Regions from separate parts of the Streptomyces sp. NPDC002564 genome, predicted to be linked through region 1. Evidence: riboswitches for the same ligand, from Rfam matches in the RefSeq annotation. Region 1 holds a riboswitch; each other region holds the start of a gene.
What was found. Region 1 has a riboswitch for cobalamin ahead of ACFYXE_RS37550 (cobalamin biosynthesis protein). Riboswitches for the same ligand answer to the same signal wherever they lie in the genome.
Positions count from the first base shown of each region.

Region 1 (9,762 bases):
CGCAGCCCGGTGCGGCCCTGGGCCGCACGGACCGCAAGCGGAAGGAGCGGCCCCGGGGTGCGTCGGGCACCGGCGAGGGCCCGCAGGGTGGTCTCCCAGCTGAGCACCGGGGAGTCGAGGACGAGGCCGCTGACGCGGTCGCGCAGCGCGGAGTGGACGGCGGCGTGCAGGCACATGGCGGCGCCGGTGGACCAGCCGTGCAGGACGACGCGCTCGGCGCCGTTGCGCACGGCGTAGCGGATGGCGGCGTCCAGGTCGCGCCACTCGGTCTCGCCGAGGTGGCCGAGGCCGTCCGGGGAGCGGGGCGCGCCCAGGTCGCCGCGGTAGGCGAGGTCGAGGACGGGGAGCTGCAGGCGGTGCAGGAAGTCCATGACGACCATGGGGTGCTCGCGGGTGGTGCCCAGGCCGTGCACGGTGATGACCCAGGTGTCGCGGGCGCCGGGCACGAACCACGCGGGCAGGCCGCCGAGTTCGCCGGGGATGTCGATGTCCGCGTGGTCCAGGCCGAGCGCGGCGTGCGGGTCCCCGATGTGGACCTGCGGGGTGAGCCAGACGCGGGCGCCGGGGTCCAGGGAGCCGTGGGTGACGGCTTCGAGGCGGCGTACGACGGTGTCGGCCTCGTGCGGGGCGGACTCCAGGACGGGGCCGACGACCGCGTGGGTGCCGTTGCCGCTGAGCCCGTACGTGCCGGGGCGCAGGCTGGCCAGCGACCGGGTCAGGGTGATCTGGCCGGCGGCCGTGGCGTGCACGGTCAGGCGCGGCTCGGTCGGCAGGGGACGGCCCGCGGGCGCCTTGAGGGCGGCGTCGCTGGCGAAACGGCCCGCCGCGATGGCGGCTGCGGCGGTCCCGAGGGCGGCTGTGACTGCGGTGACGGCCGCTGCCGTCGCTTTGGCTGGGCGCACCGTCCCAGTGTCCGGGGGCGAGGGCTCCGGGGCCAGTGGGCGGTGCCCGCGGGGTGACCCGGCGGCTCAGCGGGCCGGCTGGCCGTAGCCCCGCAGTTTCGCCTCCGCCTCGCGCAGCTGGGCCGGGGAGAGGAGCGAGGGGGCGCGGCCCGGGACCCCGGACGCGGTGAGCCAGAGGCGGGACATCCACTCCAGCTGGGCCGTGCGGTCGTACGCCTGGGAGAGGGTGCCGCCGTAGGTGACCGTGCCGTGGTTCTGGAGCAGGCAGCCGGTGCGGTCGCGCAGCGCCTCCAGCATGGACGCGGCGAGTTCCTCGGTGCCGTAGAGGGCGTACGGCGCGACGCGGGCGGGGCCGCCGAGGATGCCGGTCATGTAGTGGACGGCGGGGAGCTCGCGGACCAGCATCGAGACGGCGGTGGCGTGCACGGCGTGGGTGTGCACGACCGCCTCGGCGTCGGTGGCGCGGTAGATCGCCAGGTGCAGCGGGAGTTCGCTGGTCGGCGCGAGGTCGCCGAGGACCTGCCGGCCCCGGAGGTCGACCCCGACCACGTCCTCGGGCCGCAGCCGGTCGTAGGGGACGCCGCTCGGGGTGACGAGGACGGTGTCGCCGACGCGCACCGACACATTGCCGGAGGTGCCGACGACCAGGCCGTCCCGCACCGTCCTGACGGCCGTGTCCACCAGCTCGTCCCAGGCCCGCCCGATCGCGTCGCGTGCCGCGTGGCCGTCCTGCTGGCCCGTGTGGTCCCCGTGCTCCCGCTGCTCAGTCATGCGGTGATCCTGCCAGCCGGGGGCCGGTCGCTGCAGGGCGCCGGGACGGAACGTCGGGGGCGGCGCGGCCCGTGCCGTTCCGCTTGGGGTGGCGGGCGGTCCGGCCGGCGGGCGGGGCCGGGTGACCAGGATCTCCCCGGCGGTTCCGCGGGGGTGCCGCGAGGGTGCGGGCGGGGGTGGGCCGCCGGATGGCGGAACCCGACACTCCGGCCAGTTTGCGGGGCGGACGGCCTGCCTCCGTACGATCGTCTTCGGCCGCCCGGCACGGACAGGGCGACGGCGCTCCGCTTCGGGTCACCGCACCGCCCGGCCCAGTTCACTTTCCGTTCACCCGGGTTGCCTACGTTCCACATGCCACTGACGTCCAACAGAAGCCTGGGTAAATGGAACACATCACGCTTCTCCTCGGGATCGTGATCGTCACCGCTCTCGTGTTCGATTTCACGAACGGTTTCCACGACACTGCCAACGCGATGGCGACGACCATCTCGACCGGCGCTCTGAAGCCCAAGACGGCGGTGGCCATGTCCGCCGTGCTGAACCTCGTCGGTGCCTTCCTCTCCGTCGAGGTCGCCAAGACGATCTCCGGCGGCATCGTCAACGAGGACGGCCTCAAGACAGAGGTCATATTCGCCGCGCTCGTCGGCGCGATTCTCTGGAATCTCCTGACCTGGCTGGTGGGCCTGCCCTCCAGCTCCTCGCACGCCCTCTTCGGCGGCCTCATCGGCGCCGCGGTCATGTCGATGGGCTGGTCGTCGATCAACGGCGGCACCGTCGTCACCAAGATCCTGATCCCGGCCCTCGCCGCGCCGCTCGTGGCGGGCATCGCCGCGATGCTGGCCACCCGCCTGACGTACCGGATCGGCCGCAACACCGACACCAAGGCCACCGCCAAGGGCTACCGCGTGGGCCAGATCGCCTCCGCCGGCCTCGTCTCCCTGGCGCACGGCACCAACGACGCGCAGAAGACCATGGGCATCATCACGCTCGCCCTGGTCACCGGCGGTGTCCTCAACCCCGGCGCGAACCCCCCGATGTGGGTCATCGTCTCGGCCGGTGTGGCCATCGCCCTCGGCACCTACCTGGGCGGCTGGCGCATCATCCGCACCATGGGCAAGGGCCTCACCGACCTCCAGCCGCAGCAGGGCTTCGCCGCCCAGACCAGCGCCGCGACGGTCATCCTCGCCTCCTCGCACCTGGGCTTCTCGCTCTCCACCACGCAGTCCTGCTCCGGCGCCGTGATGGGCGCGGGTCTGGGCCGCAGGGGCGGCGTGGTCCGCTGGTCCACCGCCACCCGGATGTTCGTCGCCTGGGGTCTGACCCTGCCGGCCGCCGGTCTGGTCGGCGCGGGCGCGGAGTTCCTCACCAAGCAGGGCCCCTGGGGCATCGCGGCCACCGCCGCGATCCTGGTCGGCGGCTCGGCCGTGATCTGGGCCCTCTCGCGGCGCGACGCCATCGACCACACCAACGTCACCGACGACGCGATCCGGCCGGGCGACACCGCCCCGGCCACCGAGCCCGCCGGTGTCGTGACCACCGCGATCGCCGCCGTCTCGCCGCCCCCGGCCGGGGCGGTCACCGCGGACGCGTCCGTCAAGGCCGGCGTCTCGGCCCCGACCACGACCACCACCGGCGCCATGGCGGACCCCGCCCGGCCCGCGACGGTGTAAGGACAGATCAGCATGAGCATCGACTGGGCAGCACTCGGCTCCGTCTTCGGAGTCAGCCTCGCGGTCACGGTGGCCCTGGTGGGCCTGTTCACCCTCGGCATCGTCGGTCTCTCCAAGCAGGAGGCGGCGACCGCTTCCGGCGGCGGCCCGGCGGCACTGGCCCGCACCGGCGCGTACGCCTGCTTCGCGCTGTGCGCGGCGGCGGTGGCGTACGGGATCTTCCTCATCGTCGCCTGACACCAGCTCGTCCCCGGTGGGGCGCGGAGCGTGCGAACGCCCCGCGCCCCACCGGTGTGTGCGGGGCGTGCGCGGGAGCCGCTGTGGGCCCCAACACACTCTCCCGCCGCAGGTCAACAGCGAGTTGACGGGCCTTCGCGGGCCGTGGTGGACTGCCGGGGCCAACTACGGCGGCAGCAGAGGAAGCCGGTGCGAATCCGGCGCGGTCCCGCCACTGTCACCGGGGAGCATCTCCCCGTGAGCCAGGAACTCTCGCCACCGCATCACGTCGAACCAGGGCGCGGACACCCTGAGTGAGGACATATCGCCATGCTCGGCCGCCCGGTGCCGGTTCCCTCCCCGCGTACGCCCGCTCTGCCGAGCGAAGCGGCGGGCTGAGCCCGTGCGTGCCGACCGCGACTTCGCGTACGGCGCCGCCGCCGGCCTTCTCGCCGACCTGCTGCTCGGCGATCCCCGCCGGGGCCATCCGGTCGCCGCGTTCGGCCGTGCCGCGGGTGCCGTCGAACGACGGCTGTGGCGCGACCACCGCGGCTGGGGCGCCCTGCACACCGCCGTGTGCGCCGGCGGCGCCACGGGTGCCGCCGCCCTCGCCGCCCGCCTCGTGCGCCACTCCCCCGCCGCGGGCGTCGCGCTGACCGCCGCCGCGACCTGGTCGGTGGTCGGCGGGACCTCGCTCGGCCGTGAGGCGCGGGCCGTCGGCGGGGCGCTGGCGGCCGGGGACATCGAGGTGGCGCGGGAGCGGCTGCCGCACCTGTGCGGGCGCGACCCGCAGGCGCTGGACGCCGACGGCATCGCGCGGGCCGTCGTGGAGTCCGTCGCCGAGAACACCTCCGACGCGGTCGTCGGCGCGCTCGTGTGGGGCGCGCTGGGCGGTGTGCCCGGACTCGTCGGGTTCCGCGCGGTCAACACGCTGGACGCGATGGTCGGCCACAAGTCGCCGCGTCACCGCCGCTACGGCTGGGCCTCCGCCCGGCTCGACGACGTCGTGGGCTGGCCCGGCGCCCGGCTCACCGCGGCCCTCGCGACCCTGGCCGGCGGCTCCCCCGGGGGCGCGGCACGGGCCTGGCGCGCGGACGCCGCGCAGCACCCGAGCCCGAACGCCGGGCCCGTCGAGGCGGCCTTCGCCGGGGCGCTGGGCGTGCGGCTCGGCGGGACCCTCTCGTACGCGGGACGGGTCGAGCACCGGCCGGTCCTGAACGGCGCGGGCCGCGCCGTGCGGGTGACGGACATCGAGCGCGCCGTGCGGCTGTCCCGGCGGGTGAGCTGGCTGGCGCTCGGCGTCGCGGTGGCCGCACACCGGACACTGAGGTCGGCAACGTCAGGGAGACAATCATGAGTGGTGGACTGCTCGTCGCGGGGACCACCTCCGACGCCGGCAAGAGCGTCGTGACCGCCGGCATCTGCCGGTGGCTGGCCCGCAAGGGCGTGTCCGTCGCGCCGTTCAAGGCACAGAACATGTCCCTGAACTCCTTCGTCACCCGCGAGGGCGCCGAGATCGGCCGGGCCCAGGCCATGCAGGCGCAGGCCGCCCGCGTCGAGCCGAGCGCGCTGATGAACCCCGTGCTGCTCAAGCCGGGCAGCGACCGGTCGAGCCAGGTCGTGCTGATGGGCAGGCCGGTGGGCGAGATGAGCGCGCGCGGATTCTTCGGGACCGCCGGATCGGCGCCCGGCGAGCGGCTCCGGGGCGGTGGCCGGGCCGCGCTGCTCGACACCGTCGTGGGTTGCCTCGACGAGCTCCGGTCCCGCTACGACGCGGTGATCTGCGAGGGCGCGGGCAGCCCCGCGGAGATCAATCTGCGGCGCACCGACATCGTGAACATGGGCATCGCGCGCGCCGCCCGCTTTCCCGTCCTCGTGGTCGGGGACATCGACCGGGGCGGGGTGTTCGCGTCGTTCTTCGGGACGACGGCGCTGCTGAGCGCCGCCGACCAGGAGCTCGTCGCCGGATACCTGGTGAACAAGTTCCGCGGCGACGTCTCCCTGCTCGAACCCGGCCTCGACATGCTGCTCGGCCTCACCGGGCGCCGCACGTACGGCGTGCTGCCCTTCCAGCACGGGCTCGGGATCGACGAGGAGGACGGCCTGCGGGTGTCCCTGCGCGGCGCGGTCCGGGAGTCCGTGGTGGCGCCGCCGGTCGGCGAGGACGTGCTGCGCGTCGCCGTGTGCGCGGTGCCGCTGATGTCCAACTTCACGGACGTGGACGCGCTGGCCGCGGAGCCGGGCGTCGTCGTGCGGTTCGTGGACCGGGCCGAGGAACTCGTCGACGCCGACCTCGTCGTGGTGCCCGGCACCCGCGGCACCGTGCCCGCCCTGCGCTGGCTGCGCGAGCGGGGCCTGGCCGACGCGCTGGCCCGGCGGGCCGCCGAGGGCCGCCCGGTGCTCGGCATCTGCGGCGGGTTCCAGGTGCTCGGCGAGCACATCGAGGACGACGTCGAGTCGCGCGCCGGGTCGGTGGACGGCCTGGGGCTGCTGCCGGTGCGGGTGCGGTTCGCCCGCGAGAAGACGCTGGCCCGGCCGGTCGGCGAGGCCCTCGGGGAGCGCGTCGAGGGGTACGAGATCCACCACGGCGTGGCCGAGGTGCTGGGCGGGGAGGCGTTCGTCTCCGACGACCGGGGACACGGCCTGGACGGCTGCCGGGTCGGCGAGGTGTGGGGCACGCACTGGCACGGGGCGCTGGAGAGCGACGGGTTCCGGCGCCGGTTCCTCGCCGAGGTGGCCCGGGCGGCCGGGCGCCGCTTCGTGCCCGCCCCCGACACCAGCTTCCACACGCTGCGCGAGACGCAGCTCGACCTGCTCGGCGACCTGATCGAAGAACACGCGGACACGGGCGCGCTGTTGGACCTGATCGAGAAGGGCGTACCGGCGGGTCTGCCGTTCGTCCCGCCGGGAGCGCCGTCGTGACCGGCGCCGCGCCCGCCCGCGGGCCCGCCGCGCCGAAGGGCCCCGCCCCGCACCACCCCGCACGCATCAAGGAGGCACTGTGAGTACCCCGTATCCGTTCACCGCCCTCGTCGGGCAGGACGACCTGCGGCTCGCGCTCTTGCTGAACGCCGTATCGCCCGCCGTGGGCGGCGTGCTCGTACGGGGTGAGAAGGGCACCGCCAAGTCCACCGCCGTGCGCGCGCTGTCGGCGCTGCTGCCCGAGGTGCCGGTCGTCGCCGGGTGCCGCTTCTCCTGCGATCCGGCCGCCCCCGACCCCCGCTGCCCCGACGGCCCGCACGGGTCGGGCGGCGCCGCCGCGCGGCCCGCGCGGATGGTCGAGCTGCCGGTCGGCGCGTCCGAGGACCGGCTCGTGGGCGCCCTGGACATCGAACGGGCCCTGGCGGAGGGCGTGAAGGCCTTCGAGCCCGGCCTGCTCGCCGACGCGCACCGCGGCATCCTGTACGTCGACGAGGTCAATCTGCTCCACGACCATCTGGTCGACCTGCTGCTCGACGCCGCCGCGATGGGCGCCTCGTACGTCGAGCGCGAGGGTGTGTCCGTCCGGCACGCCGCCCGGTTCCTGCTCGTCGGCACGATGAACCCCGAAGAGGGCGAGCTGCGCCCGCAGTTGCTCGACCGGTTCGGGCTCACCGTCGAGGTGGCCGCGTCCCGGGAGACCGACCAGCGCGTCGAGGTGGTGCGGCGGCGGCTGGCCTACGACGACGATCCCGAGGGCTTCGCGGGCCGCTGGACCGGGGACGAGTCGGCGCTGCGCGACCGGGTGGTGGCCGCACGGGCGCTGCTGCCCGAGGTCGTCCTCGGCAACGCCGCGCTGCGGCAGATCGCGGCGACCTGCGCGGCGTTCGAGGTCGACGGGATGCGCGCGGACATCGTGATGGCCCGTACGGCGACGGCGCTGGCCGCGTGGGCGGGGCGCACCGACGTGCACAGCGAGGACGTGCGGCAGGCCGCGCTGCTCGCGCTGCCGCACCGTAGGCGCCGCAACCCCTTCGACGCGCCGGGCCTGGACGAGGACAAGCTCGACGAGGCGCTCGACGAGGCCCGCGAGGACGAGGGGCCCGAGGGCGACGACGACCCCGACGGCGGCGGTCCCGACGGTGGCGGCGGCCGGCCGCCGGCCGACGACTCCGGTGCGCCCGACTCCCCCTCCGCGCAGTCCCCCTCCGCCGAACCGCCGTCGCCCGAGCTGCCCGGACAGCAGCAGGGCCCCCGGCACGACGACGCGGACCGTGACCCGGGGGAGCCCGCGCCCGCGCCGGGCGGCGCCGCGGGCGAGCAGCAGGCGGTACGGGCCGCCGAGCCGTTCCGCACGAAGATGCTGAGCGTGCCCGGCATCGGCGAGGGCGCGGCGGGCCGGCGCTCGCGCGCCCGCACCGAGCACGGCCGCACGACGGGTTCGCGCCGCCCGCGGGGCGCCCTGACCAAGCTGCACCTGGCCGCCACCGTGCAGGCCGCGGCCCCGCACCAGAAGGCGCGCGGCCGCTCCGGTACGGGTCTGGTGGTGCGCCGGGACGATCTGCGGCAGGCGACCCGCGAGGGGCGCGAGGGCAATCTCGTGCTGTTCGTCGTGGACGCCTCCGGGTCGATGGCGGCGCGGCAGCGGATGAGCGCCGTCAAGGGCGCCGTCCTCTCGCTCCTCCTGGACGCCTATCAGCGGCGCGACAAGGTGGGCCTGGTGACGTTCCGCGGCAAGGACGCCGAGGTGGCGCTGCCGCCGACGTCGTCGGTGGACGCGGCCGCGGCCCGCCTGGAGTCGCTGCCGACCGGCGGGCGCACCCCGCTGGCCGCGGGCCTGCTGAAGGCGCACGACGTGCTGCGGGTCGAGCGGCTGCGGGACGCCGCGCGCCGCCCGCTGGTCGTCGTGGTGACCGACGGGCGGGCGACCGGCGGCGTCGAGCCGGTGGCGCGCGCGGGCCGGGCGGCCCGGCTGTTCGCGGCGGACGGTGTGGCCTCGGTGGTCGTCGACTGCGAGTCGGGCTTCGTGCGCCTGGGCCTCGCGGGCGAGCTCGCGGGTGAGCTCGGCGGCACGGCCGTGACGCTCGACGAGCTGCGCGCGGACTCCATCGCCGGTCTCGTCAAGGACGTACAGGGAATGAACTCGCCTTCGAGGAGGGCCGCTTAATGCCGCAGGGACAGCCGAGCGTCGTGCCGGACGACGGGCTCACGACGCGCCAGCGCCGCAACCGTCCGCTGGTCTTCGTCCACACGGGCATCGGCAAGGGCAAGTCGACCGCCGCGTTCGGGCTCGCGCTGCGCGCCTGGAATCAGGGGTGGCCGGTCGGCGTCTTCCAGTTCGTGAAGTCGGCGAAGTGGAAGGTCGGCGAGGAGAACGCGCTGAAGGTCCTCGGCGCCAGCGGTGAGGGCGGCACGGTCGCCTGGCACAAGATGGGCGAGGGCTGGTCGTGGATCCAGCGCGCCCCCGCCGAGGGCGAGCCGACGAACGAGGACAAGGCCCGTGAGGGCTGGGAGCAGGTCAAGCGGGACCTCGCCGAGGAGACGTACAAGCTGTACGTCCTCGACGAGTTCGCCTACCCGATGCACTGGGGCTGGATCGACCCGGCCGAGGTCGTGGAGGTGCTGCGGAACCGTCCCGGCACCCAGCACGTGGTCATCACCGGCCGCAACGCGCCGCAGCAGCTGATCGACTTCGCCGACCTGGTCACCGACATGTCCAAGGTCAAGCACCCGATGGACGCCGGACAGAAGGGCCAGAGGGGCATCGAGTGGTAGCTCGTCTCGTCGTCGCGGCGCCGTCGTCGGGCAGCGGCAAGACGACCGTCGCGACGGGCCTGATGGCCGCGTTCGCGGCGGCCGGGCTCGCCGTGTCCCCGCACAAGGTGGGGCCCGACTACATCGACCCCGGCTACCACGCGCTGGCGACCGGCCGCCCCGGCCGCAACCTCGACGCGTACCTGTGCGGTCCCGACCTGGTCGAGCCGCTGTTCGCGCACGGCTCCGCGGGCTGCGACCTCGCGGTCGTCGAGGGCGTGATGGGGATGTACGACGGGGCGGCGGGCCAGGGCGAGCTGGCGTCCACGGCGCAGGTCGCCAAGCTGCTGCGGGCGCCGGTGGTGCTGGTCGTCGACGCGTCGTCGCAGTCGCGGTCGGTGGCGGCCCTGGTGCACGGCTTCGCGTCCTGGGACCCGCAGGTGCGGGTCGCGGGCGTCATCCTGAACAAGGTCGGCTCGGACCGGCACGAGCGGTTGCTGCGGGACGCGCTGGACGAGTCCGGTGTGCCG
Region 1 is NZ_JBIARE010000022.1:1,929-11,690, forward strand. Features, by position in the region: gene ACFYXE_RS37530 (alpha/beta hydrolase) at 1-902, opposite strand, end outside; gene ACFYXE_RS37535 (class II aldolase/adducin family protein) at 969-1,673, opposite strand; gene ACFYXE_RS37540 (inorganic phosphate transporter) at 2,057-3,343, shown strand; gene ACFYXE_RS37545 (hypothetical protein) at 3,356-3,580, shown strand; cobalamin riboswitch at 3,712-3,855, shown strand; gene ACFYXE_RS37550 (cobalamin biosynthesis protein) at 3,963-4,916, shown strand; gene ACFYXE_RS37555 (cobyric acid synthase) at 4,913-6,481, shown strand; gene ACFYXE_RS37560 (putative cobaltochelatase) at 6,561-8,645, shown strand; gene cobO (cob(I)yrinic acid a,c-diamide adenosyltransferase) at 8,645-9,253, shown strand; gene ACFYXE_RS37570 (cobyrinate a,c-diamide synthase) at 9,247-9,762, shown strand, end outside.

Region 2 (9,762 bases), on a different contig from region 1:
CTCGGGCAGGTGGCGCAGGTCGTTGTAGAACACGATCGTCGCCGGGCGGCCGGGGGCGTAGCGGATGAGGGTCAGCGCCGCGTTGCAGTGGTTCAGGCCGAGCCAGCGGTGCGGTGGGGCCTCCAGGGCCTCCCGGACCAGCCAGGCGACGAGGAAGTTGTGCGTGACGAGCAGCTCGTGGCGCGGCTCGTCGCCGGGGACCGGGCCCGTGAAGCGGGCGAGCGCCTCGCGGGCGAGGGCGGGTCCCGCCGTGCGCTCCTCCTCGGGGAAGGCGGCCAGGCGCTCCAGGGTCGCGTCCGCCGTCTCCGGGGGCAGTTCGTCCCTGCCCGGGACGTAGGGGAGGTAGTCGCCCGCGGCGGCCGAGCGGTGCACGGGGACGCCGTCGAGGCGATCGGCCGCCAGGAGCGCGGTCTGTTCGGCGCGGGGCAGCGGACCGTGGTGGATCGCCGACAGGGGGATGTCCCGCAGGCGCTCGCCGAGCAGCGCCGCCTGGCGCCGGCCCTTCGCCGTCAGGCCGCTCTCGTCGGGCGTCGCCTCGCCGTGCCGGGTGACGTACAGGTGCCGGGTGGCGGTGCCGGAGGAGGGCGGGGCGGGCGCGGGCGGTCGGCCGGGGGTCGGGGCGGTGCCGGTCATGGTGCGGGCTCTCCTCGCGTCGGTCGTGGCGTGGGCTCGTAGCCTCAAGTGACGTGATCACGCCCGGTCCGGTTCCGTCGCCGACGCGCGACCCGGCCGCGTACGTACAGTGGCGGGGAGCGATCGACAAGGAGTGCGACATGGCTGCCGACGGCACCGCGGGGAACGACCGGACCGAGGAGACCGAGGGGGCCGGCCGCACCGGCGCGCCGCCGTCGCGGGCGCTCGCGGGCCTCGACGCGATCAAGGACGGCCTCGCGGACCTCTACCGTGACCTGCACGCCCGCCCCGAGCTCTCCTTCGAGGAGCACCGCACCGCCGCGGAGGCGGCCCGCCGCGCCGCCTCGTACGGGTACGAGGTCACCGAAGGCGTCGGCGGGACCGGTGTCGTCGCCGTCCTGGAGAACGGGCCGGGGCCCACCGTCCTGCTGCGCGCCGACATGGACGCGCTGCCCGTGACCGAGCGCACCGGACTGCCCTACGCCTCGCGCACCGAGGGCGTCATGCACGCCTGCGGCCACGACATGCACGTCACCTGCCTGCTCGGCGCCCTGCAGCTGCTCGCGGACGCGCGCGCCGACTGGTCGGGGCGGATCGTCGGTGTCTTCCAGCCCGCCGAGGAGATCGCCCAGGGCGCCCAGGTGATGGTCGACGACGGGTTCTACGCGCGGTTCGGCACCCCGGACGTGGTCCTCGGGCAGCACGTCGCGCCGTTCCCCGCCGGGCTCGTCGGCGTGCACGCGGGGCCCGCCTTCGCGGCGACCGACGCGCTGCGCGTGCGGCTGTTCGGCAAGGGCGCGCACGGCTCGCGGCCCGAGGCGTCCATCGACCCCGTGGTGATGGCCGCGTCGACCGTGATGCGGCTGCAGACCATCGTGTCGCGGGAGATCGCGGGCACCGAGACGGCGGTGGTCACCGTCGGCTCGCTGCAGGCGGGCACGAAGGACAACATCATCCCCGACGAGGCCGAGCTGAAGGTCAACATCCGGACGTACACGCCCGAGGTGCGCGCCCGGGTCCTCGCGGCCGTCGAGCGGATCGTCAAGGGCGAGGCGGCCACCGCGGGCGCGGAGAAGGAACCGGAGATCACGGAGATCGACGCGTTCCCGGTGCTCTGCAACGACGCGGCCGCCGTCGAGCGGACGGCGGCCGCGATCGGGGACGTCATCGGCGCCGACCGGGTCCTCGACCCGGGTCCGGTCACCGGCAGCGAGGACGTCGGGCACTTCGCGACGAGCGCGGAGCGCGACATCCCGCTCTGCTACTGGCTGTTCGGCGGGGCCGACCCGGAAAAGGTCGCCGCCGCGCAGCGGGGCGGCACCTTCGAGCGGGACATCCCCTCCAACCACTCGCCCTTCTTCGCGCCGCTCGTCGAGCCGACCCTGTCCACCGGGGTCACCGCGCTGACGACGGCCGCACTGGCCTGGCTGGACGGCGCCCGCCCGGCGAAGTGACGGCCGGGCGCCCGGCGGTGACGGGGGCTCAGCCCTCGTCGCCGCCGTCCTCCAGGTCGCCTTCCGTCTCCAGGTAGGCCTGGCGCAGCGCTTCGAGCACCGCCGGGTCCGGCTTGGCCCACATGCCGCGCGACTCCGCCTCCAGGAGGCGTTCGGCGATGCCGTGCAGCGCCCAGGGGTTGTTCTCCTGGAGGAACTGACGGTTCGTCGGGTCCAGCACGTACGTCTCGGTGAGCTTGTCGTACATCCAGTCGGCGACGACGCCCGTCGTGGCGTCGTACCCGAACAAGTAGTCCACGGTGGCGGCGAGTTCGAAGGCGCCCTTGTAGCCGTGGCGGCGCATCGCCTCGATCCACTTGGGGTTGACGACGCGGGCGCGGAAGACCCGGCTCGTCTCCTCCACCAGCGTGCGGGTGCGGACCGTCTCGGGGCGCGTCGAGTCGCCGATGTACGCCTCCGGGGCGGTGCCCCGCAGCGCGCGGACGGTCGCCACCATGCCGCCGTGGTACTGGAAGTAGTCGTCCGAGTCCGCGATGTCGTGCTCGCGGGTGTCGGTGTTCTTCGCGGCGACCGCGATGCGCTTGTACGCGGTCTCCATCTCGCCGCGCGCGGGCCGGCCCTCCAGGCCGCGGCCGTAGGCGTAGCCGCCCCACACCGTGTACACCTCGGCGAGGTCCGCGTCCGTGCGCCAGTCGCGGGAGTCGATGAGCTGCAGCAGGCCCGCGCCGTACGTGCCCGGACGCGAACCGAAGATGCGGGTGGTGGCCCGGCGTTCGTCGCCGTGCTCGGCCAGGTCGGCCTGGGTGTGGGCGCGGACGTAGTTGTGCTCGGCGGGCTCCTCCAGCGAGGCGGCGAGCCGCACCGCGTCGTCGAGCAGGCCGATGGTGTGCGGGAACGCGTCGCGGAAGAAGCCCGAGATGCGCAGCGTCACGTCGATGCGGGGGCGGCCGAGCTCCTCGTACGGGACGGCCTCCAGGCCGGTGACCCGGCGCGACGCGTCGTCCCAGACGGGGCGGACGCCGAGCAGCGCCATGGCCTCGGCCACGTCGTCGCCCGCGGTGCGCATCGCGCTGGTGCCCCACAGGGACAGGCCCACGGAGGTGGGGTAGTCGCCGTTGTCCGACCGGTACCGCTCGACCAGGGAGTCGGCCAGGGCCTGGCCGGTCTCCCACGCGAGGCGGGAGGGGACGGCCTTGGGGTCGACCGAGTAGAAGTTGCGGCCGGTCGGCAGGACGTTGACCAGGCCGCGCAGCGGGGAGCCCGAGGGGCCCGCGGGGACGAAGCCGCCGCGCAGCGCGTGCACCGCGTGGTCGAGCTCGGCGGTGGTGCCGGCCAGCCGCGGGACGACCTCGTGGGCCGCGAACTCCAGGACGGCGGCGACCTGTTCGCCGTGGCCCGCGGCCACCGAGGCGACCGCCGCCGGGTCCCAGCCCGCGTCGTCCATGGCCTGCACCAGGGCGCGGGCCTTCTCCTCCGCCTCGTCGGCGGTGACCCGGGTCGCCGCGGACTCGTCGAGGCCGAGCGCCTCGCGCAGGCCGGGCAGCGCGGCCGTGCCGCCCCAGATCTGGCGGGCGCGCAGGATCGCCAGGACGAGGTTGACGCGGTCGGCGGCGGCCGGGGCCTGGCCGAGCACGTGCAGTCCGTCGCGGATCTGGGCGTCCTTGATCTCGCAGAGCCAGCCGTCGACGTGCAGCAGGAAGTCGTCGAAGCCGTCGTCCTCGGGGCGCTCCTCGAGGCCGAGGTCGTGGTCCAGCTTCGCGGCCTGGATGAGCGTCCAGATCTGCGCGCGGATCGCGGGCAGCTTCGCCGGGTCCATGGAGCTGATCTGCGCGTACTCGTCGAGGAGTTGCTCCAGGCGCGCGATGTCGCCGTAGGAGTCGGCGCGCGCCATCGGCGGCACCAGGTGGTCGATGAGCGTGGCGTGCACGCGGCGCTTGGCCTGCGTGCCCTCGCCCGGGTCGTTGACCAGGAAGGGGTAGATCAGCGGCAGGTCGCCGAGCGCGGCGTCCGGGCCGCAGGCCGCCGACAGGCCCGCGTTCTTGCCGGGCAGCCACTCCAGGTTGCCGTGCTTGCCGAGGTGGATCATCGCGTCGGCGCCGAAGCCGCCGTCGGCCGCGGGGGCGGCGATCCAGCGGTAGGCGGCCAGGTAGTGGTGCGAGGGCGGCAGATCGGGGTCGTGGTAGATCGCGATGGGGTTCTCGCCGAAGCCGCGCGGCGGCTGGATGAGGATCAGCAGGTTCTCCCGGCGCAGGGCCGCGAGCACGATGTCGCCCTCCGGGTCGCCGCCCCGGCCCACGCGGGACGTGTCCAGGAACATCGTGCCCGGCGGGGGACCCCAGTGGCCCTCGACGGACTCCCGCAGCTCCGCGGGGAGCGTGGCGTACCAGCGCTTGTAGTCGGCGGCCGGGATGCGCACCGGGTTGGCGGCGAGCTGCTCCTCGGTGAGCCACTCCTGGTCGTGGCCGCCCGCGTCGATGAGCGCGCGGATCAGCTCGTCGCCGTCGCCGGAGACCAGGCCGGGCAGGTCGGCCTCGGGGCCGAAGTCGTAGCCCTCGGCGCGCAGCCTGCGCAGCAGCGCGACGGCGGACGCGGGGGTGTCGAGGCCCACCGCGTTGCCGATCCGGGAGTGCTTCGTCGGGTACGCGGACAGCACCAGGGCCAGCCGCTTGTCGGCCGCCGGTATGTGCTTGAGGCGGGCGTGCCGTACGGCGATGCCGGCGACCCGGGCCGCGCGCTCGGCGTCGGCCACGTACGCGGGCAGGCCGTCCTCGTCGATCTCCTTGAACGAGAACGGCACGGTGATCAGGCGGCCGTCGAACTCCGGCACCGCGATCTGGCTCGCGGCGTCCAGCGGCGAGACGCCCTCGTCGTTCTCCTCCCAGGAGGCGCGCGAACCGGTCAGGCACAGCGCCTGCAGGATCGGTACGTCCAGGCCGGTCAGGGCGCCCGCGTCCCACGACTCGTCGTCGCCGCCCGCGGAGGCCTCGGCGGGCTTGGTGCCGCCGGCCGCGAGGACCGTCGTGACGATCGTGTCGGCGGCGCGCAGCGTGTCGATCAGCTCGGGCTCGGGGGCGCGCAGCGAGGCCACGTACAGCGGCAGGGGCCGCGCCCCCGCGTCCTCGATCGCGCCGCACAGCGCGTCCACGAAGGCGGTGTTGCCGCTCATGTGGTGGGCGCGGTAGTAGAGCACCGCCACCGTCGGGCCCTCGACCGGGCGCGCGGTGCGCTCCAGCGGGCCCCAGGACGGGGCGGGCGCGGGCGGCTCGAAGCCGTGGCCGGTGAGCAGCACGGTGTCGGAGAGGAAGCGGGCGAGCTGCTCCAGGTTCGCCGGTCCGCCGTGCGCCAGGTAGGCGTGGGCCTCGGCGGCGATGCCGACCGGCACGGTGGAGGAGGCCATCAGCTGGGCGTCGGGCGCCTGTTCACCGGTGAGCACGACGACCGGGAGGCCGGTGCCGATGAGCTGGTCCAGGCCGTCCTGCCAGGCGCGGACACCGCCCAGGAGGCGCACGACGACGAGGTCGGCGCCGTCGAGCAGGGCGGGCAGCTCGGTGAGGTCGAGGCGGGCGGGGTTGGCGAACCGGTAGTCGACCGGGCCTCCCGCCGCGCGGGCGCTGAGCAGGTCGGTGTCGGAGGTCGACAACAGCAGAAGCATGCGGGCGCAGGCCTTCCTCGGGGTGTCCGCGCCCCGGGTGGTCGTATGGACGGCAGGAGTTCCTGGCTCGCCCCACACGGGGTGGGGTTCACAGTGGCGGGACCGCGCCGGATTCGCACCGGGCTTCCTCCCTCGGGTCCTGGTGGACCCACGCCGTCGCTGGCGTCGGCGGTCCGATGAGCGGACCGCCGCCTGCATAGTAAGTCCTGCCCGTCGCCGGTGGGGCGGGCACCTGCCGGGACGACCCGTCTCGCCGGGCGCCCCGCCGGATCCGCGTGGGTATGCTCGCCGCCATGCCGCCCACCCGAGCACCCTCCCCAGACCAGGGCGAATCCCTCATACGCGACCGGGGTGACGCCTGCCCCGGAGCCCTTCGCCTGCACCGCGCCGACGACGGCCGACTGGCCCGCCTCCGGCTGCCCGGCGGGCTTCTGACGTCCCGTCAGGCCGCCGTGCTGGGCACCGCGGCGGAGCGTCTGGCGGACGGGAACCTCAGCATCACCTCCCGCGGCAACATCGAGCTGCGCGGCCTCGGCGAGAGCTGCGGCGGCGAGCTCTCCCGGCTGCTCGCGGACGCCGGCCTGCTGCCCTCCGAGCGGCACGAGCGCGTCCGCAACATCGTGGCGTCCCCGCTGGCGGGAACCGACGGACTCGGCCACGCCGACCTGCGGTGGTGGGTCCGTGAGCTGGACGCGCTGCTGTGCGCCGAGGAGTGGACGACGGACCTCTCCGGCCGCTTCCTGTTCGCCCTGGACGACGGGCGCGGGGACGTGGCCCGGCTCGGCGGCGATGTGACCTTGATCGCAGAATCGGGCGGCACGGCGGTCGTCCGGCTCGGGGGCCGCGCCTTCCGGGTGGCTGCCGCGGACGCGCCGCGCGCCGCCCTCGCCGCCGCCGGGGCGTTCCGCGCCGCCGCGGGCAACGGCGCCTGGCGGGTGGGGGAACTGCCCGGCGGGCACCCCGTGGACGTAGCCGGGGCCCTGGCCCAGGCGGGCGTCGACGCCGGTCCTGCCGAGGCGTGGGCCGTCTCCCGGAGCGCCCCGCCGGCCCCCGGCGTCGTCGGCCGCGCCGTGGCCGTCCACGCCCGGCTCGGCCGGGTCACCGCAGCCCAGTGGCGCGCCCTGCTCCCCCTGCCCGCCGACGAACTGCGCGTCACCCCGTGGCGCGGCTTCGTCCTGCCCGGCTTCGCCGACGGGGCGGACGCCCGCGCGCGACTGCGCGCACTGGCGGACGCCGGATACCTGACCACCGCCGACTCGCCCTGGCTGGGCGTGGGCGCCTGCACCGGCCGCCCCGGCTGCGCCAAGTCCCTCGCCGACGTCCGCGCGGACGCCGTGCCCGGCGCCGGCGGGCTGCCCGTCCACTGGTCCGGCTGCGAACGGCGCTGCGGCCACCCGCGCGGCGACTGGGTCGACGTCCTCGCCACCGGCGACGGCACCTATGAGGTGACGGTGCGCGTCCCGGGCGAGGAGTGGACGCCCGTCACGGGCGGCACCTTGACCGAGACGGTCACCACGGCACGTACCACTCCGACAACGACGGCCACGAAATGAGCGAGAGCACAGTGTTCGACTACGAGAAGGACGGCGCGGCGATCTACCGCGAGTCCTTTGCCACCATCCGCGCGGAGGCCGACCTCGGCGGTCTGCCCGCCGACGTCAGCCAGGTCGCGGTCCGGATGATCCACGCCTGCGGGATGGTCGACCTCGTGCAGGACCTCGCGTACAGCCCGCGGGTGATCGCCGACGCCCGCAAGGCGCTGCGCGACGGCGCGCCGATCCTGTGCGACGCGAACATGGTCGCCAGCGGCGTCACCCGCAAGCGGCTGCCCGCCGACAACGACGTGATCTGCACCCTGGCCGACCCGTCCGTGCCCGACCTCGCGGCCCGCCTCGGCACCACCCGCAGCGCCGCCGCCCTGGAACTGTGGCGCGACCGCCTCGACGGCTCGGTCGTCGCCATCGGCAACGCGCCCACCGCGCTCTTCCGCCTCCTGGAGATGATCGAGGAGGGCGCGCCGCGTCCGGCCGCCGTGCTCGGCATCCCGGTCGGCTTCGTCGGCGCGGCCGAGTCCAAGGACGCCCTGGCCGCGCACGCCTCGGGCCTGGAGTACCTGGTCGTCCGCGGCCGCCGGGGCGGCAGCGCCATGGCCGCGGCGGCGATCAACGCGATTGCGAGCGAGTCGGAGTGAACACCGCACAGCAGCAGGGCAGGCTCTACGGCGTCGGGCTCGGGCCCGGCGACCCGTCGCTGATGACCGTCCGCGCCGTCGAGGTGATCGCCGCCGCCGACGTCGTCGCGTACCACTCGGCCCGGCACGGCCGTTCCATAGCGCGCTCGATCGCGGCGGCGCACCTGCGCGCCGACCACATCGAGGAGGCGCTGGTCTACCCCGTCACCACGGAGACCACCGACCACCCCGGCGGCTACCGCGGGGCCCTCGACGACTTCTACGAGGAGGCCGCGGCCCGGCTCGCCGCCCACCTCGACGCGGGCCGCACGGTCGCCGTCCTCGCCGAGGGCGACCCGCTCTTCTACGGCTCCTACCAGCACATGCACAAGCGCCTGGCGCACCGCTACCCGACCGAGGTGATCCCCGGCGTGACCTCGGTCAGCGCGGCGGCGGCCCGCCTCGGCACCCCGCTGGTGGAGGCCGAGGAGGTGCTCACCGTGCTGCCCGGCACGCTCCCCGAGGAGGAGCTCGCCGCGCGCCTCGCGGCGACGGACTCGGCGGTCGTCATGAAGCTGGGCCGGACGTTCGGCACGGTGCGCGGCGCCCTGGAGCGGGCGGGCCGGCTCGACGAGGCCCGCTACGTCGAGCGGGCCACCATGGCGGGCGAGCGCACCGGCATGCTCGCCGAGGTGGACCCGGACTCGGTGCCGTACTTCTCCGTGGCGGTGCTGCCGAGCCGGGTGGCGCCGCTGACCGGCGGCCCCGCGCCGGAGCCGGTTTCGGGGACCCCGGAGCGGGGCGAGGTCGTGGTGGTCGGCACGGGGCCCGCGGGGCCGCTGTGGCTGACGCCCGAGACGCGCGGGGCGCTGGCCGCGGCGGACGACCTGGTCGGCTACACCACGTACGTCGACCGGGTGCCGCACCGCCCCGGACAGCGGCGGCACGGCTCCGACAACCGCGTCGAGTCCGAACGCGCCGAGTTCGCCCTGGAGCTCGCCCGGCGCGGGCGGCGGGTGGCCGTCGTCTCGGGCGGCGACCCCGGCGTCTTCGCGATGGCCACGGCCGTCCTCGAGGTCGCCTCGCAGGACGCGTACGCGCAGGTGCGGGTCCGGGTGCTGCCCGGGGTGACCGCGGCGAACGCGGCGGCGGCCCGCGCGGGCGCGCCGCTCGGCCACGACTACGCCACGATCTCCCTCTCCGACCGCCTCAAGCCGTGGGAGGTCATCGCGGAACGGCTGGCCGCCGCCGCCTCCGCCGACCTGGTCCTCGCGCTCTACAACCCCGGTTCGCGCAGCCGTACCTGGCAGGTGGGCAAGGCCCGCGAACTCCTCCTCGAACACCGGGCGCCGGACACCCCGGTCGTCCTCGGCAGGGACGTCGGCGGCCCCGGGGAGAGCATCAGGACCGTCCGCCTGGCCGACCTCGACCCGGCCGAGGTGGACATGCGCACCCTCCTGATCGTCGGCTCCTCACAGACCCGCTGGGTCACCCGGCGATCCGGCGAGGAACAGATCGTCTGGACCCCGAGGCAGTACCCGGAGCCGCCGGGGACCCCGCAGCACCCCTAGGGGCGCGGGGAATTGCGCGACCGGCCTACGCGCCCCGGCGTCCTTCGCCGAGGAGGCGGCGGACCCAGTCCGCCGCCTCCTCGGGCGTGGCGACGACGGTCCCCGCCTCCGGCACGGCGGGCCGCCGGACGACGACGACCGGCACCCCCGCCTCGCGCGCGGCGACCAGTTTCGGCGCCGTCGCCGCACCCCCGCTGTCCTTGGTCACCACGACGTCGATCCGGTGCTCGCGCAACAGCGCCCGTTCCCCGTCCAGCGTGAACGGCCCGCGGTTTAGGAGGA
Region 2 is NZ_JBIARE010000007.1:325,339-335,100, reverse strand. Features, by position in the region: gene ACFYXE_RS25615 (histidine phosphatase family protein) at 1-633, opposite strand, end outside; gene ACFYXE_RS25610 (amidohydrolase) at 774-2,087, shown strand; gene cobN (cobaltochelatase subunit CobN) at 2,116-5,739, opposite strand; cobalamin riboswitch at 5,777-5,897, opposite strand; gene ACFYXE_RS25600 (cobalamin biosynthesis protein CobG) at 6,021-7,292, shown strand; gene ACFYXE_RS25595 (precorrin-8X methylmutase) at 7,289-7,930, shown strand; gene ACFYXE_RS25590 (precorrin-2 C(20)-methyltransferase) at 7,927-9,480, shown strand; gene ACFYXE_RS25585 (cobalt-precorrin-6A reductase) at 9,506-9,762, opposite strand, start outside.
Region 2: it holds a riboswitch for cobalamin, as region 1 does, so the genes downstream of both, cobN (cobaltochelatase subunit CobN) here and ACFYXE_RS37550 (cobalamin biosynthesis protein) in region 1, are expected to answer to the same signal.

Region 3 (9,762 bases), on a different contig from region 1:
GTCCTGACCTCGGTCTCACCGGCCGGCGCCCACGGCTACGTCAACGCACCCCCGAGCCGCCAGGCGCAGTGTGCGGCCGGCACCGTGGCCTGCGGCGACATCACCCATGAGCCGCAGAGCGTCGAGGGCCCCAAGGGCCAGACGACGTGCAGCGGCGGAAACTCGCGGTTCGCCGAGCTCGACGACGACAGCAAGAACTGGCAGGTGACCGACGTCGGCTCCTCCCAGGACTTCAGCTGGAAGCTGACGGCACGTCACAGCACCAGCACCTGGCAGTACTTCGTCGGCGGCAACAAGATCGCCGAGGTCGACGACGGCGGCGCCCAGCCGGGCGAGACCGTCACGCACAAGGTCGACTTCGGCGGGCTCACGGGCAAGCAGAAGGTCCTCGCGGTGTGGAACATCGCGGACACGGCCAACGCGTTCTACGCCTGCATCGACGTCAACATCAAGGGCTGACGCCGGGCATCGAGCACCGGCACCCGCCCGGCTCCACCCTTCCGCGGAACCGAAGGCGGTCCCCCCACACACGCCGCCTCGCCCGTCCCGCCGGACCGTCCTCGGTCCGGCGGGACGGGCGTTTCGGGGTGCGGCCCCGCCCTGAACGGCACCTCGGCGCCGCCCCTCGCCCCCGCTTGTCACCCGCCTGCCAAGACGACTCCCCCGGATGCCTCCGGATGCGCATCTCCGCACGTAGTGAGGCGTTAAAGCGTGAACTACCTTGCACGAGCCCCACCCCGCACCCCCCACATCCCCCCGCACGGAGGAGAACCCTCATGCGCATGCCCGCACAGCATCGCACCGTCGCGGCGCTCGCCGCCGTCACCGGAATCGCGGCCCTCGGTCTCGGCGCGGGACCGGCCGCCGCCGACGCCGAGGCGCCCACCCGCTACGTCGCCCTCGGCGACAGCTACAGCGCCGGATCGGGTGTCCTCCCCCTCGATCCGACGGCGCCCCTGCCGTGTGCCCGCACGCTCCTGAACTACCCGCACCTGCTGGCCGCGAAGACCGGCGCCAAGCTCACCGACGTCACCTGCGGCGGCGCCCAGACCAAGGACTTCACGCAGTCCCAGTACCCGGGTGTCGCCCCGCAGTTCGACGCGCTCAAGAGCGACACGGAGCTGGTGACGCTCACCATCGGCGGCAACGACAACAGCACGTTCATCAACGCGATCCTCTCCTGCGGCAGCGCCGGGATCCTCACGGGCGGCAAGGGCAGCCCCTGCAAGGACCGCTACGGCTCCACCTTCAAGGACCAGGTCGAGACCAAGACGTACCCGGCGATCAGGGCGTCGCTCAACGAGATCAGGGCCAGGTCGCCGAAGGCCCGCGTCGCGATCCTCGGCTACCCGTGGATCACCCCCGCGAAGGCGGTGCCCGGCTGCTTCGCCAAGCTGCCCATCGCGGAGGGCGACGTGCCCTACCTGCGCGACCTGCAAGCCCATCTGAACGGCGCCGCGCAGCGGGCCGCCGCCGAGACCGGGACGACCTTCGTCGACCTGGCCGCCGCCTCCGACGCGCACGACGCCTGCCGGCCGGCGAGCGAGCGCTGGATCGAACCGGTCCTGTTCGGCACCAACTTCGTCCCCGTCCACCCCAACGCCGCCGGTGAGGCCGGCATGGCCAAGGAGACCGCCAAGGTCCTGAACCTGTCCTGAGCCGCGTCCCGCCGCGCGGTCCGGCGGCGGGCCCTGAGATCCTTGTCGGGTGACCGGGACCAAGTGGCGTACCAGCAAGAACCGCTCCGTGCGGACCGACGAGACACCTTCCGCACGGAGCGGCAGGACTTCCCCGCGGCGGCCGACCGGCCCCGCACGGCGCGCGGCGGCCGGGCGGTCCGCACGGGCCGCCCTGGGCGGCACCCTGCTCCTCGCCCTCGTCGCCGGCTGTTCCGGCGACGGCGGCGACGGCGACACCGGGTCCGGCACCTCCACGGCGCGCCCCGCCCGCGGCGAGGTCCGGCAGCCGCCCGTCGACGCGGCCTTCGACTACCAGCTGGGCGGCCCCTACCGGCCCCCGTCGAAGGTCCGCGCCGTCTCGCGCGACCGCTCCGCCGACCCGGTGCCGGGCCTCTACAACATCTGTTACGTCAACGCCTTCCAGGCCCAGCCGGGCAAGGAGGCGACCCGCTGGTGGGAGCGCGAGCACGACGACCTGATCCTGCGGGACGACGACGGCGAGACCGTCGTCGACGAGGACTGGGACGAGCCGCTGCTCGACATCTCCACCGCGAAGAAGCGCGCGGCCCTCGCGGAGATCGTCGGCGGGTGGATCGACGGCTGCGCGAAGGCGGGGTACGACGCGGTGGAGCCCGACAACCTCGACTCCTACGAACGCTCCGACGACCTGCTGACCGCCGACGACGCCGCCGACTTCGCCCGGCTCCTCGCCCGGCGCGCGCACCACCGGGGCCTGGCCATCGCCCAGAAGAACACCACCGACCTGCTGGACCGGCGGAGGGACATCGGCTTCGACTTCGCCGTGGCCGAGGAGTGCGCGCAGTACAAGGAGTGCCAGGACTACGCGTCCGCGTACCGCGGCAAGGTCTTCGACATCGAGTACGTGGCGAAGGACTTCGACGCCGCCTGCCGCACGTACGGCAAGAAGCTCTCGATCACGCTCCGCGACCGTGACGTGCGGCCCGAGGGCGAGGAAGGCCACGTGTACCGGCACTGCTGAGCGCGCGGTGCGCCGCTGCCGGGATCAGCTCTCACCCGCGGCGCCCGGCGCGCCCGTGTGCGTTCCGGCCGCCAGAGCCGCCAACTCCTCGGCGGTGCGCGGGTCCTCGCCGGTGGCCAGGCCGTGGGTGCGCAGCAGCTCACCGACGGCGATGCCCCAGGGCAGGTGCAGCCCGGCCTGCGCCAGCAGGTCGCGCCGGGCCAGCATCCGCTCCACCGGCCCGGTGCGCACCCCGGAGGGCGTGAGCAGCGCCGCGTCGTCGGCCCAGCGCAGGGCGAGATCCACGTCGTGGGTGGCCATCACCACGGTGGTCCCGGCGTCCCGCAGCCGCTGCAGGGTGGCGAGCAGCCGCTCCTGCCCGTCGGGGTCGAGCCCGGCGGTCGGTTCGTCGAGGATCAGCACGCGCGGACGCATGGCCACGGCACCGGCGATGGCGGTCCGCTTCCGCTGCCCGTAGGAGAGCAGGTGGGTGGGGCGGTCCGCGAGCGCGACGATGTCCAGGGCCGCGAGTGCCTCCGCGACCCGGGCCCTGACCTCGGGGTCCGGCAGGCCGAGGTTGAGCGGTCCGAACGACACGTCCTGCTCGACCGAGGCCGCGAAGAGCTGGTCGTCCGGGTCCTGCACGACCAGCTGCACGGTCGTCCGCAGCCGGGTCAGGCCCCTGCGGTCGTACGTGACGGGAGCGCCGTCCAGGGTCAGGGAGCCCCCGGCCGGGCGCAGTCCGCCGCTGAGGAGCCGCATGAGGGTCGTCTTGCCGCTGCCGTTGCGGCCGAGCAGCGCGAGCGCCCGCCCCTCGACGACGTCGAAGTCCAGGCCGCTGAGCACGGTGGGCCCGTCCTCGTAGGCGTAGGACGCGGCGCGCAGGGCGACCACGGGCCCGCCCGGCCCGTCGGGAGCGCCCGGCTCGCGCAGAGCTGTCGGCTCGCTCATGGCAGGAACCTTTCCAGGACGAGGGTGAGGGCCACCAGGCCCACGAGGAGCGCCGCGGCCGCGGTCACGAAGGGCCGCGAGACCCGGGCCTCGGGCACCAGGACCCGCAGGGTGCCGTCGTAGCCGCGGCCCGCGAGCCCGGCCTGCAGCCGGCCGGCCCGGTCGAAGGCGCGCACGAACGCGGTGGCGCCGAGACCGGCCAGGGAGCGCCAGGTGGCCGCGCGGGTGGTGTGGCCGAGCCGGGCGGCCTGCGCCTGCCGGATGCGGCCCATGGAGTCCAGGAGCAGGAAGCTCATCCGGTACGTCACGAGCGCCACGTCCACGACCGGCGCGGGGACACCCGCCTTCACCAGCCGGGGCAGCAGGTCCGACATCGGTGTGGTGAAGGCGAAGAGGAGCACCCCGAGCGAGGCGGCGGAGGTCCGCAGGAGCAGGCCTCCCGCGCGGGCCGGGCCGCCTTCGGCGAAGGCCACGAACCCGTCGGGGCCGCCGAGTTGGACGAGCAGGGTCAGTGCTCCCGTCACGCAGAAACCGAGCGGCACGCGGTAGGCGCGCCACAGTTTGCGGGGCGGTACGCCCGCCGGGCCGAGCAGCACGGTGACGGCGGTGACCAGCACGAGGGCGGCGCCCGGCCAGGGCGGCAGCGAGATGGCGAGGACGGTGAGTCCGAGCCCGAGCACCGCCTTGTCGACCGGGTGCCGGCGGCGCCAGCGACTGCTGTGCGCCGCCGCGTCGATGGGCAGCACGCCGGATCAGACCTGCCCGGTGCCGGACCCGGCGCCGCCGGCATCGGCCGACCGCCGGGCACCGACGGGCTGGTGCGCGCCGTCGCCGTCCGGCTCGGCGGCCTGGTCGCCGAGCGCCTCCCCGGGGGGCGCCTCTTCGGTGCGGGCGGCCTGCTCGGCGCCCTGACGGCGGCCCTTGCGCAGGCCGAAGTAGTACGCGAGGACGCCCGCTCCGATGGCCGCCTGGAGGGCGAAGAGCGCGGACTCGATCTCGCCGGACGGGGGTTCGTACAGCGGCGAGAACCACGGCTCGTAGTCCGGCTTGATCTCGGTGATGGCCGTCTCGGCCTGCGCGTCGGCGCCGGCGAACGGCTCCTTCTCGTCGTCCCCGAGGCCGAGCGCGAGGGGCAGCACCGCGAGAGCGGCGACGATCACGACGAGCAGGATGTTGATCTTTGCGTTCTTGTTCATCAGGCGCTGGCCCCCGTCTCGGTCCTGGTGGTGGCGTCCGCCTGCTTGCGCTGCAGCAGCACGCCGAGCCGGGTGAGCTCGCCCTTGCTGGACTGCACGAGCAGCCGCATCACGAGGACGGTGAGCAGTCCCTCGCTGACCGCCAGCGGGATCTGCGTGACGGCGAAGATGCCGCCGAACTTGCCCAGCGCGCCGAGGAAGCCGCTGCTGGGGTCGGGGAAGGCCAGGGCCAGCTGGACGCTGGTGACGCAGTACGTGGACAGGTCGGCGACGAACGCGCCGAAGAACACGGCGACCATGAGCGGCACGTCGTACCGCTTGAGGAGCCGGTAGACCGCGTATCCGGCCCAGGGTCCGACGATCGCCATCGAGAACACGTTGGCGCCCAGCGTGGTGAGCCCGCCGTGGGCGAGCAGCAGCGCCTGGAAGAGCAGGGTGATGGTGCCGAGCACCGTCATGATGGGCGGCCGGAACAGGATCGCACCGAGCCCGGTTCCGGTCGGGTGGGAGCAACTGCCCGTCACGGACGGGATCTTCAGTGCGGAAAGGACAAAGGTGAAGGCTCCGGAGGCACCCAGGAGCAGGGTGCTCTCCGGGTGTTCCTTGACCTCACGGGTCAGGGAGCGGACTCCGTGGACGACGAACGGCGCGGACGCGACGCCCCAGGCGATCGCGTGCGCGGGTGGGAGGAAACCCTCGGCTATGTGCATGGCTCAGCAGACCCTCTCCAGCACCTCGTGGATGGACAACGTGCCTTGGCCGGTCTCCTGGCTGACGGGTCTTACCGACCGGACTCCGCCTTCCCGGGTACGCGAGTACCCAGTGGCTGCCGCGAGGGCTGGAGCCGGACTTCCCGATCACAGTGGCGAGGGCCGCACCGGCATCACACCGGATTTCCCGTGCACCAAGGCGTGGTGACATTAGTGCTCAACTGATCTGCTGACAACTTGCGGCCGCTGCGCCGTGATGTCACACGCGAGCGCGTGTACCACCGCGTGCGCCCCTGTTCAGAGCGGGTGCGCGCCGGTTCGGAGCAGGTGCGCGCGTGGTCGGAGCAGGTCCGCGCGGTCCGTGGTCAGGCGCCGTCGTCCGGCGGCGGGGGCGGCTTCGGGGCGCCGCGCGGGGGTGCGATCTTCGCGTACGCGACGGGGGAACCGGCGGGAGCGGCGGCCGGGGTGAGCGCCCGGTCGGCGGGGAGCAGCGCGTCGCGGCGGGCGCCGGGGTCCCAGCCGGTCTCCACGACCCGCTTCTGCACGACGATCGCGCCGAGCAGGACGGCCGCGCCGATCAGCAGCATCAGGACGATCCCGCCGGTTTCGCCCGCCTTCGCCGCATAGCCGATGAGGGTGCCGAACCAGCCGAAGTCGGCGTCGCCGAAGGTGGTGTTCTCGTCCCCGAAGGCGCCGAGGACCTTCAGGAGCAGGGCGGGCAGGAAGGTGATGAGGACGCCGTTGAGGAAGGCGCCGAGTGCGGCGCCGCGGCGGCCACCGGTCGCGTTGCCGTAGACCCCGGCCGCGCCGCCGGTGAAGAAGTGCGGGACCAGGCCGGGCAGCACGAGCGCGAGCCCGAGGGCCGGGTGGAAGACCCAGGCCAGCAGCCCGAGGCTGACGAGACCCCCGATGAAGCTGGCGATGAAGCCGATCAGGACGGCGTTCTGTGCATAGGGGAAGACGATGGGCGCGTCCAGGGAGGGCAGGGCTCCGGGCACGAGCTTCTGCGCGATGCCCTGGAAGGCGGGCACGAGTTCGCCGAGGATCGTGCGGACGCCGAAGAGGATCACGGCGACGGCGATGCCGAACTGCAGGCCCTGCATGACGGACTGCATGACGTAGTCGCCGACGCCGGTCGCGCCCGCCGCGCCGTTCTCGCCGAAGGCCTTGAAGGCCGCCGCCTTGCCCACCTTGCCGAGGAAGACCAGCGACATGATCAGGTAGATGAGCACCATGGACAGGGCGGTGGCGACCATCGAGTCGCGCAGGAAGCGCAGGCCCTCGGGGAGGTTCATCTCCTCGGTGCTGCGGCTGCGCTTGCCCACCAGCTGTCCGGTCGCGCCCGCCGCGATGTACCCGGCCGTGCCGAAGTGGCCGATCGCGACGCTGTCGTTGCCGGTGACACGCTTGGTCCAGGGGTGCGCGAAGGCGGGCATGGCGACCAGCAGGATGCCGAGCAGTACGCCGCCGACGACGACCACGACCCATGACGCCTGGCCCGCGATGGCCAGCACCATCGTCAACAGGGTCGCCATGAACAGCATGTGATGCCCGGTCAGGAAGACATAGCGCAGCGGGGTGAAGCGGGCCAGGAGCAGGCTGACGGCGAAGCCGAGGATCATCAGCCAGGCGACGCGGGCGCCGTACTGCTCCTGCGCGATGCCGACGATCGCCTCGTTGGTGGGGATCACTCCGTGCGCCCCGGTGGCGCCCTGGATCATCTCGCCGAGCGGGGCGAGGGCGCCGACGACGAGCGTCGCGCCGGCCCCGATGAGCAGGAAGCCGAGCGTCGCCTTGATGGCGCCGCCGACGATCTGCCCGGCGGTCTTCTTGAGCGCGATCAGACCCGCGGCCGTGATGAGGCCGATGAGGTACGCGGGTTGGCTGAGGATCTCGTTGACGAGGAACTCGGCGATCGACACGAGCCAGTCCATGGTGGTTCCCTCCTGGGCGCGGGGCCGTCAGACGTCGTAGGTGTCCCTGAGCACGCGGTCGGCCTCCGCCGCGCTGGTGAAGTCCTCGACGACCTTCACCGGGACGCCCACGTCACCGAGGGTCCTGGCGATCTCCCGCGAGGTGAGGATGGCGACGGCCTCGTCGGCCTTGCCCTTGGCCGAGATGGTGTCCGTCGCCTCCACGGTGACGTACCGGCCCCATCCCCAGCGGTCCAGGACGCCCTCGACGGTCTGCTTGAGGAACAGGCTCGTGCCGACGCCGTTGCCGCAGACCGTCAGGATCTTGTGCAGGTCCCCGCCGCGCGCGGCCCGTCCGCGCGGCCGGGCGGGCGCGGGGCCATCGCCGAGGAGGGCGTGCACCTGGGCGGGCGTCGTCGCCTCGCGCAGCGCACGGGCCGTGCCGGGGTCGGCGAGCAGCCGGGCCAGGGCGCCCATCGCCGCGGTGTGCTCGGAGGCGTCCTTCGCGGCGAGGCCGACCACCAGCTCGACGGGGTCGTTGGTGTCGTGCCCGAACGCGACCGGGGCCGCGAGGCGCACCCAGGACATGCCGGTGCGCAGGACGGCGGGCGAGGGGCGGGCGTGGGCGAAGGCGAGCCCCGGCGCGATGACGATGTAGGGCCCGTTCTCCTGGACGTTCTCGATCATCTCCGCGGTGTACGTGTCGGTGGCGGCACCGGTGGCGACCATCAGGTCGCCGGCGCGCCGGACGGCCTCGCGCCAGTTCGCCGCCGGGGCGTCGAGGAGCACGGCTTCCACGGGGAGGATCTCGGTCAGCGCTGCCATGCCCATGATTGTCTCCGACGTGCGGGGCCCGGCACGTCGGCGCCGCCGTTCGGGGCGCAGCCACGCGGGGTGCCCCCGGAAAGAGTGACGTGACCAGGGTGGATGGCCCCAGCGGCGGTTGGCGGTACGGCCCCGGGAGGTAGATGTGCGCCTGCCGGTGTGCAACGACCGGTTCCGTCACGAATGGAGACGCCTAGATGGCAGCAACGACAGTCCGGGCCACCCGCCGCACCCGCCTCGGCGCGAAAGTGCTCGCGCTGGTCGCCACGGCGACGCTCACCGTGGGTGCCCCCTCCTGGGCGAGCGCACCGGCCCCGGCACCGGCCAGGGAGGACGCTCCCGCGCCGCGCACCTCGCCGTTCACCGGTCTCACGGCCGATCAGGGGCCGGTCCTCGCCGTGAAGTTCGACAACGCCCGGGGAGCCCGGCCGCACACCGGCCTCGACCAGGCCGACATCGTCTACGTGGAGAAGGTCGAGGGCGGCATGAGCCGCCTGATGGGCGTGTACTCCAGCAAGTACCCGCGCGCGGTCGGACCGGTGCGCAGCGCCCGCGAGTCCGACGTGGAGCTCCTGCGCCAGTTCGGCCGCCCCGCGCTCGCCTACTCCGGCGTGCGCAGCGCGCTGCAGAAGACGCTCAGGGACTCGCCGCTGTACGCCCGCCCGCACGGCCGGGTTCCCGGCGCCTACTTCCGTGAGGGCGGCCGCGCCGCGCCGCACAACCTGTTCCTGCGTCCGAAGGCGCTGCTGCGGTCGGCGCCGAAGGCGGACCGGCCGAACGACATCGGCTTCCGGTTCGGCGCGGCCCCGCAGGGCGGCACCCGCGCCGACGTGCGGACCGTCAGATACGCCTCGGCGAGCCACTCCTTCCGCTGGTCGCCGCGGGAGGGCCGCTGGCTGGCGTCCTTCGACGGCGCTCCCGCGCGCAGCACGGCGGGGGCGCAGCTCGGTGCCCGCACCATCGTGATCCAGCACGTGACCATGCGCCCGTCGCGCTTCAAGGACGTCAACGGCGCGGTCACCCCGTACATCGAGACGGTCGGCAGCGGCAAGGCCACCGTGCTGCGGGACGGCAAGGCCTACGCGACGCGCTGGAAGCGGTCCGCGGCGACCGGTGGCACCACCTTCACCCGGCCGAACGGCGAGCCGATGCCGTTCGCGCCGGGCCAGGTCTGGATGGTCTTCGCGGACCGCTGACCCGGGCGCCCGACGGCCCGCGGCGCACCGCGACGGCGTGACCCGGCCCGCCTCCGTGAGGGCGGGCCGGGTCACGCAAAACGGGCCGGCCGGGACACTCCCCTGCGGGGTGGTGTCCCGGCCGGCCCGTCACCGGAGGGGGCGGTGGGTCACCGACCCACGGGCTCGAGCTCCCGGTCGGTCTCCGCGTCGGGCGTCACGGTGTCGCCGAGGTTCTTGTGCAGCTGCTCGCCCTCCACGTCCACGTTCGGCAGCGCCTTGTCCAGCCAGCGCGGCAGCCACCAGGCCGCCTTGCCGAGCAGGGCGAGGACGG
Region 3 is NZ_JBIARE010000009.1:255,989-265,750, reverse strand. Features, by position in the region: gene ACFYXE_RS29345 (lytic polysaccharide monooxygenase auxiliary activity family 9 protein) at 1-459, shown strand, start outside; gene ACFYXE_RS29340 (SGNH/GDSL hydrolase family protein) at 777-1,658, shown strand; gene ACFYXE_RS29335 (endo alpha-1,4 polygalactosaminidase) at 1,852-2,679, shown strand; gene ACFYXE_RS29330 (energy-coupling factor ABC transporter ATP-binding protein) at 2,704-3,609, opposite strand; gene cbiQ (cobalt ECF transporter T component CbiQ) at 3,606-4,355, opposite strand; gene ACFYXE_RS29320 (energy-coupling factor ABC transporter substrate-binding protein) at 4,362-4,805, opposite strand; gene ACFYXE_RS29315 (energy-coupling factor ABC transporter permease) at 4,805-5,515, opposite strand; cobalamin riboswitch at 5,545-5,729, opposite strand; gene ACFYXE_RS29310 (PTS ascorbate transporter subunit IIC) at 5,881-7,449, opposite strand; gene ACFYXE_RS29305 (PTS sugar transporter subunit IIA) at 7,477-8,253, opposite strand; gene ACFYXE_RS29300 (DUF3048 domain-containing protein) at 8,451-9,449, shown strand; gene ACFYXE_RS29295 (MMPL family transporter) at 9,599-9,762, opposite strand, start outside.
Region 3: it holds a riboswitch for cobalamin, as region 1 does, so the genes downstream of both, ACFYXE_RS29315 (energy-coupling factor ABC transporter permease) here and ACFYXE_RS37550 (cobalamin biosynthesis protein) in region 1, are expected to answer to the same signal.